DNA from 2 places in the Actinoplanes derwentensis genome. Region 2 is predicted to be linked to the other one. Evidence: riboswitches for the same ligand, from Rfam matches in the RefSeq annotation. Region 2 holds a riboswitch; the other holds the start of a gene.
The links. Region 2 has a riboswitch for glycine ahead of gcvP (aminomethyl-transferring glycine dehydrogenase). Riboswitches for the same ligand answer to the same signal wherever they lie in the genome.

Region 1: it holds a riboswitch for glycine, as region 2 does, so the genes downstream of both, BLU81_RS05525 (L-serine ammonia-lyase) here and gcvP (aminomethyl-transferring glycine dehydrogenase) in region 2, are expected to answer to the same signal.

What each region holds. Positions count from the first base shown of each region.
Region 1 covers NZ_LT629758.1:1,250,321-1,253,726, reverse strand. The annotation lists gene BLU81_RS05530 (S8 family serine peptidase) at 1-267, shown strand, start outside; gene BLU81_RS05525 (L-serine ammonia-lyase) at 287-1,597, opposite strand; glycine riboswitch at 1,639-1,718, opposite strand; glycine riboswitch at 1,723-1,818, opposite strand; gene BLU81_RS05520 (hypothetical protein) at 2,122-3,069, shown strand; gene BLU81_RS05515 (hypothetical protein) at 3,235-3,406, shown strand, end outside.
Region 2 covers NZ_LT629758.1:2,112,541-2,115,946, forward strand. The annotation lists gene BLU81_RS09665 (nucleotidyltransferase domain-containing protein) at 1-371, opposite strand, end outside; gene mgrA (L-glyceraldehyde 3-phosphate reductase) at 389-1,390, opposite strand; glycine riboswitch at 1,444-1,533, shown strand; gene gcvP (aminomethyl-transferring glycine dehydrogenase) at 1,610-3,406, shown strand, end outside.

The DNA of each region.
Region 1 (3,406 bases), 860 kb from region 2:
GCGGCGACCCTGTTCGCCCGGGACGGCGGCGGCGGCAACAACCTGTGCCAGGTCGTCTTCGACGACGGAGCCGCGGCCCCGTTCTCGTCGGTGACGTCGGCGAGCGCACCGTTCACCGGCACCTGGCGGCCCGACGTGCCGCTGTCGACCCTGCGGGCCTCCGCGGTCGACGGCACGTGGTCCGTCAAGTTCGTCGACAACGCCAGCGCCGACACCGGCTCGATTCGCGCGTTCGCCCTGCACATCGCCGGTTTCGAACCCGCCTGACCCCGTGGTGGTCCGGCCGTCAGCACTCGATGACGTTGACGGCCAGACCACCCCGGGACGTCTCCTTGTACTTGATCTTCATGTCGGCACCCGTCTCCTTCATGGTCTTGATGACCTTGTCGAGGGAGACATGGTGCCGGCCGTCGCCACGCAACGCCATCCGGGCCGCGGTGACCGCCTTCACCGCGCCCATCCCGTTGCGCTCGATGCACGGGATCTGCACCAGGCCACCGACCGGATCGCAGGTCAGACCCAGGTTGTGCTCCATCCCGATCTCGGCCGCGTTCTCCACCTGCTCCGGCGTGCCGCCCAGCACCTCGGCCAGCCCCGCCGCCGCCATCGCGCACGCCGAACCCACCTCACCCTGACAGCCCACCTCGGCACCGGAGATCGACGCGTTCTCCTTGAACAGCAGCCCGATCGCACCCGCCGCCAACAGGAACCGCGCCACCCCCTCCGGTCCGGCGCCCGGCACGAACTCCAGGTAGTACCGCACCACCGCCGGGATGATGCCGGCCGCGCCGTTCGTCGGCGCGGTGACCACCCGGCCACCCGCCGCGTTCTGCTCGTTGACCGCCATCGCATAGACGGTCAGCCACTCCATGGCGTGCGCGGCCGGTTCCCCCGCGACCCGCAACTGCCGGGCGGTCGAGGCGGCCCGGCGACGAACCTTCAACCCGCCCGGGAGTACGCCCTCAGCGTCCAGCCCCGCGTCCACGCACTCGTCCATCACCCGCCAGATGTCCAGCAGCCCGTCCTTGACCTGCTGCTCAGCATCCCGAACAGTCCCGTCGCCGCGCCGGGCGACCTCGTTGGCCAGCATCAGGCGGGAGATCGACAGGCCCGTCGAGCGGGTCAGCGCCAGCAGTTCGTCACCGGAGAGGAACGGGAACGGAACGGGCTGCTGCTCCGGGCGTACCGCCGCCGCAGTGACATCGCCCGTCACGAACCCGCCGCCGACCGAGAAATAGGTCTTGCTCAGCAACTCGGCACCGTCAGCGCCGAAAGCCGTGAAGATCATCCCGTTGGGGTGCTCGGGCAGCGACCGCCGCCGGTGCAGCACCATGTCGACCTCGAAGTCCTTGACCAGCGGTTCAAGACTCGTGTCGACGGTCTCCGGGGCCTCCCCCATCAGCCCCAGCAGCACCGCCCGCGGAGTGCCGTGCCCATGCCCGGTAGCCCCCAGCGAACCGAACAACTCCGCCCGGACCTTCACCACCCGCCCATCGAGTCGACGGGCGAACATGGCACCCGCACGCATCGGGCCGACCGTATGCGAACTCGACGGGCCGATTCCGACAGAGAACAGATCGAAAACGGACACGGCCATGGAAGGCTCCTTCGCGACAGACAGCGGTTGAGTCTCCCTCGCTCTGTCATGGGGGCCTGAGAGCTTCGCCGTGAATCACGGCTTGCACCTTGGGCGCAGCCTCACGGCTGACTTTCCAGAGTCGCCTGACCACTGCGGTACGTGAGCCTGAGAGATTCTGAGGGAGAAGTTGCTCCTTCGGCGCCCCGTGTGCCTCACGGGGGCTCTCCCGCGGCGGCAGTCGCGGCTTCTTCAGTTGTGGCCTCGGACCCTACCCTGTGTCCATGTTCCCGGCCACGCATCCCGGCTCCCCCACCGATCCCCCCACCGACCCTCCGGCCGGACCATCCCCCAGCCCCTACACCCAGCCTCCCGCCGGCCCTTTAACCCCAGCGCCCGGCGGGCCTGCGGCCGGACCGGTTGCCAGCCCCGCGGCCGGATCTTTTGCCCCGCCCGCTGGCGAGCCGTTCGCTGGGCCTGGCGGTGAGGCGTTTGACGAAGTCGGTGAGTCGGCGGCTGTTCGGTTTGCGCCGTGGGTCTCGTGGATGGCGCTCGCCGGGGCGGTCGTGCAGTGGATGGGTTTCCTGGCGCTTCTCGGGGTGCTGGCCTTCATGCCCCGGATCGGCGCCGAACCCAGCGCCCCCGGTGAGGTGATCATCCTGCTGGCCGTCTCCGGACTGGTCCTCTCAGTACCGTCGCTGGTCGGGTTGGCGGCGGTCCGGGTCGCGAACGGCAGACCCGGCGGACGGGCGGTGCTGTGGACGTTCGGCCCGCTCGCGGTCGCGTTGTCGGGTGCGATGGCGTTCGGTGCGTGGCAGCAGATGACCAGCGAGGGTCACACCGTCGGCATCGAGTTCATGTTGATCGTATTGATCCTGATCTCGTCGGCACTGTACATATTGCCGATCATCATTACCGCATTCCTCTGGATGCTGACGCCGGCCCGCACCTACCTCGCCTGGCGGCGCCACGAGGACCGGGAGCCACTCGGCCGGGGCCTGCTGACCGCGGCCGCCGCACTGCTCGCGGTGGCGGTGTTCGCGGCCCTGATCACCGCGGTCCTGATGACGTTCGCCCCGCGGGAGCTGTCCGCGTCCGGCGACGCCGGCCACCTGGCCACCAGCCTGACCTACGCGACGATCGTGGCCGGCGTGGTAGCCGTGATGCAGATCCTGCTGCTCGGCGGCACGGTGCTGACCCGCCTGACCGGCCGGTGGATCCTGCGGACCATCGTGTACGGCGCGGGCATGCTCATCCTGGTGGCCCAGATGCCCGCGATCGTGGTGATCGGCCTGGGCGTCGGCGCGGTCGGCGACGAGAGCGGCGACGACGTAGCCCTGAGCTACGCCTGGACCGGCATCGCAGTCTTCTCCATCGGCGCGATCCTGCACCTGATCGCCATGCTCCTGATCGCCATGCCGTCAGTCTCCTCCCTGGTGGCCACCGACGGCGCCCCCGACGACCAGGCCGACGCGGGCCCGCAGACCTACTAGACACAGACCTGCAGACCTGCAGACCCGCAAGCCCAAGGGGGTGCGTTCGTTTTTGAGTGAGCTACGGGTTGGGCTGGCGACGGACTTTTTGTCCGCCGGTACGGGTGGCTTGGTGCGGTAGCGGTCGGTCTGTCCGGTGTGGTCCGGCGGTCAGCTGGAGATGTCGTGGTGGGCGTCGATGAGGTCCTGCGGCTGCTGGGTGAGCAGGAGGCGATGTGCCGGGCCGAGGTCGAACGCCTGGACGCGGAGCAGGCGCGACTCGCGGGTCTGCTCGCGGACTGCCGGGTAGAACTGGAGCGCCTGGTCGTGGCTCGGGAGGTCGTCGCCGGCCTGGCCC
Region 2 (3,406 bases):
ACCTTGGCGAGTTGGTCACGGGCGTACGACCCGTAGGTCTGGGCGACCCGCCGCGACAGGAACGCCTGCCGGGTCGCCAGCAGCAGCCGCCCGTCCTCGTCGACGGACTCGACGATCGGTGACCACAGCACTTCCAGGACCGTCGGGTTCGCCTGCAGAGCGAGCGCGCAGAACCGTTCGATCTCCCAGGAGAACTGCTCCTCGGCCGGCCCGTCCAGGTGGGTGGGCGGCTTGTCGAGGGTCCAGAAGGCGCGGGTCGGGGCCACGAACACACCCCGCCGGTCGTGGTCGGATCCGGGCCCGTGGAGACCATAGGCGCGGGAGCCGACCACGACCGCCAGGGCGGTGTGCCGTTCGACGAGGTCGATCATGAGACGGGAGGGTACGGCTACGCGTCCAGCAGCGTCGCGTCGATTTCGTCCAGGTCGCTCTGGTCGAGGGCCAGGTTGCCGAGCGCGGCGATGTTGTTCTCCAGCTGCTGCACGCTGGACGCGCCGATGATCAGGCTGGTCATCCGCTCGTCGCGCAGCGCCCAGACCAGGGCCAGCTGGGCGAGGGACTGGCCGCGCCGCTTGGCGATGTCGTTGAGCGTGTGCAGCCGGCCCAGGGTCTTGGTGTCCAGGGCGTCCTCGTTGAGGAACACGCTGGTGCGGATCCGCGAGTCGTCCGGGATGCCCCCGAGGTACCGGTCGGTGAGCAGGCCCTGCTGCAGCGGGCTGAACGCGATGCAGCCCGCGCCGGCCGTCTCCAGGGTGTCCAGCAGGTTGTCGTCCTCGATCCAGCGGTTCAGCATCGAGTAGGACGGCTGGTGGATCAGCAGCGGCGTGCCCAGTTCCCGCAGGATGCGGGCGGCCTCGGCGGCCTGCTCGCTGGAGTAGTTGCTGATGCCGACGTAGAGGGCCTTGCCGGAGCGGACGATCGCGTCGAGCGCGCCCATCGTCTCCTCCAGCGGCGTCTCCGGGTCGGGCCGGTGGTGGTAGAAAACGTCGACGTAGTCCAGGTCCATGCGCTTGAGGGACTGGTCCAGCGACGACACCAGGTACTTGCGGGAACCCCAGTCACCGTAGGGGCCGTCCCACATGGTGTAGCCGGCCTTCGTGGAGATGACGATCTCGTCGCGGTGCTGCTGGAAGTCGGCTTTCAGGATGCGGCCGAAGTTGGTCTCGGCACTGCCGGGCGGCGGCCCGTAGTTGTTGGCCAGGTCGAAGTGGGTGACCCCGAGGTCGAAGGCGCGGCGGACGATGTCGGCCTGACGGTCGCCGGGCCGGCCGTCGCCGAAGTTGTGCCAGAGGCCCAGGCTGATGGCGGGAAGTTTGAGGCCGCTGCGACCAGCACGCCGGTAGATCATTTCGGCGTAGCGGTCGGCGGCAGGGAAGTACGTCACAGGCACACCCTAGGACTCCCGATCATGGGCGTGTGCGCTGGTAGGTTGGTCCTGCCAGTAATACCCATGCGGGAGAGACCCTGTGCACAGGGCGCCGAAGGGGCAAATCCTCCCCGGAACCTCTCAGGCAAAAGGACCGCGGTGGCTAGGCGCTCTGAAGTGCCCGATTCTGGGTACGACAGAGGGGGAGGTTGTTCCTCGACCTTCTCACGCTTGGAGTCGCCCATGACGTCCTCCCCGTTCGTCTCCCGCCACATCGGCCCGGACAACGACGAGCAGGCCCAGATGCTCAAAGCCGTCGGGTACGGGTCGGTCGAGCAACTCATGGACGCGGCGATCCCGTCCACGATCCGCTTCGACGGTGTCCTCGACCTGCCGGCCGGGATCTCCGAAGAGCAGACGATCGCCGAGCTGCGTGCCATCGCCGACCGTAACGTGCTGGCCACCCCGATGATCGGGCTCGGCTACTACAACACGTTCACCCCGGCCGTGATCAAACGCAACGTCCTGGAGAACCCGGCCTGGTACACGGCGTACACCCCGTACCAGCCGGAGATCAGCCAGGGCCGCCTCGAGGCGCTGCTCAACTTCCAGACCATGGTCACCGACCTGACCGGTCTCACCACGGCGAACGCGTCGATGCTCGACGAGGCCACCGCGGTCGCCGAGGCGATGACCCTCGCGCGGCGTTCGTCCAAGAGCAAGAGCAGCGTGTACGCGGTGGACGCCGACACGTTCCCGCAGACCCTGTCGGTGCTGCGGACCCGGGCCGAACCGCTCGGGATCACCGTCACTATCGTCGACCTCGACGGCGGGGAACTGCCGGAGGACTACTTCGGGCTGCACCTGCAGTACCCGGGCGCGTCCGGCACCGTCCGGGACCACTCTGCCCTGGTGGAGGCCGCCCACGCCAAGGGTGCCCTGGTCACCGCCGCCGCCGACCTGCTCGCGCTGACGCTGCTGCGCGCGCCGGGCGAGATCGGCGTCGACATCGCCGCCGGCACCACCCAGCGTTTCGGGGTGCCGCTCGGCTTCGGTGGCCCGCACGCCGGCTACCTGGCGGTCCGCGCCGGCCTGGAGCGGTCACTGCCCGGCCGCCTGGTCGGTGTCTCCAAGGACGCCGACGGCGACCGTGCCTACCGCCTCGCCCTGCAGACCCGTGAGCAGCACATCCGCCGGGAGAAGGCGACCAGCAACATCTGCACCGCCCAGGTACTCCTCGCGGTGATGGCCGGTATGTACGCGGTCTACCACGGTCCCGCCGGTCTGAAAGCGATCGCCAAGCGGGTGCACGGGCACGCCCTGACCGTGGCCGGATCACTGTCGGCGGCCGGTGTTCCGCTCGCTGCGGACGCCTTCTTCGACACGGTGACCGCGATCGTTCCCGGTCGCGCCGCCGCCATCGTCGAAGCGGCCGCGTCCGCCGGCATCGATCTGTACCCGGTGGACGCGGACCGGGTGTCGATCTCCACCGACGAGACCACCACCGACGCGCACGTCGCCGCGGTCCTGGCCGCCTTCGGTGTCCCGGTCGCCGCTGCCGCCGAGTGCGGCGCCAAGCCGCTGGGCCGCACCACCGACTACCTGGTCCACCCGGTGTTCAACACCCACCACTCCGAGACGAGCATGCTGCGCTACCTGCGCAGACTCTCCGACCGGGACTACGCCCTGGACCGCGGCATGATCCCGCTGGGCTCGTGCACGATGAAGCTGAACGCCACCACCGAGATGGAAGCGGTGACCTGGCCGGAGTTCGCGAACATTCACCCGTTCGCGCCGTCGTCACAGACCCAGGGCTACGAGCACCTGGTCGCCCAGCTCGAAGCCTGGCTCGCCGAGATCACCGGCTACGACGCGGTCAGTGTCCAGCCGAACGCCGGTTCCCAGGGTGAACTGGCCGGTCTGCTCGCGATCCGCGGCTACCACCGCTCGCGTGGCGACGAACACCGTGACGTGTGCCTGATCCCGTCGTCGGCGCACGGCACCAACGCCGCCAGCGCGGTGATGGCCGGCATGCGGGTC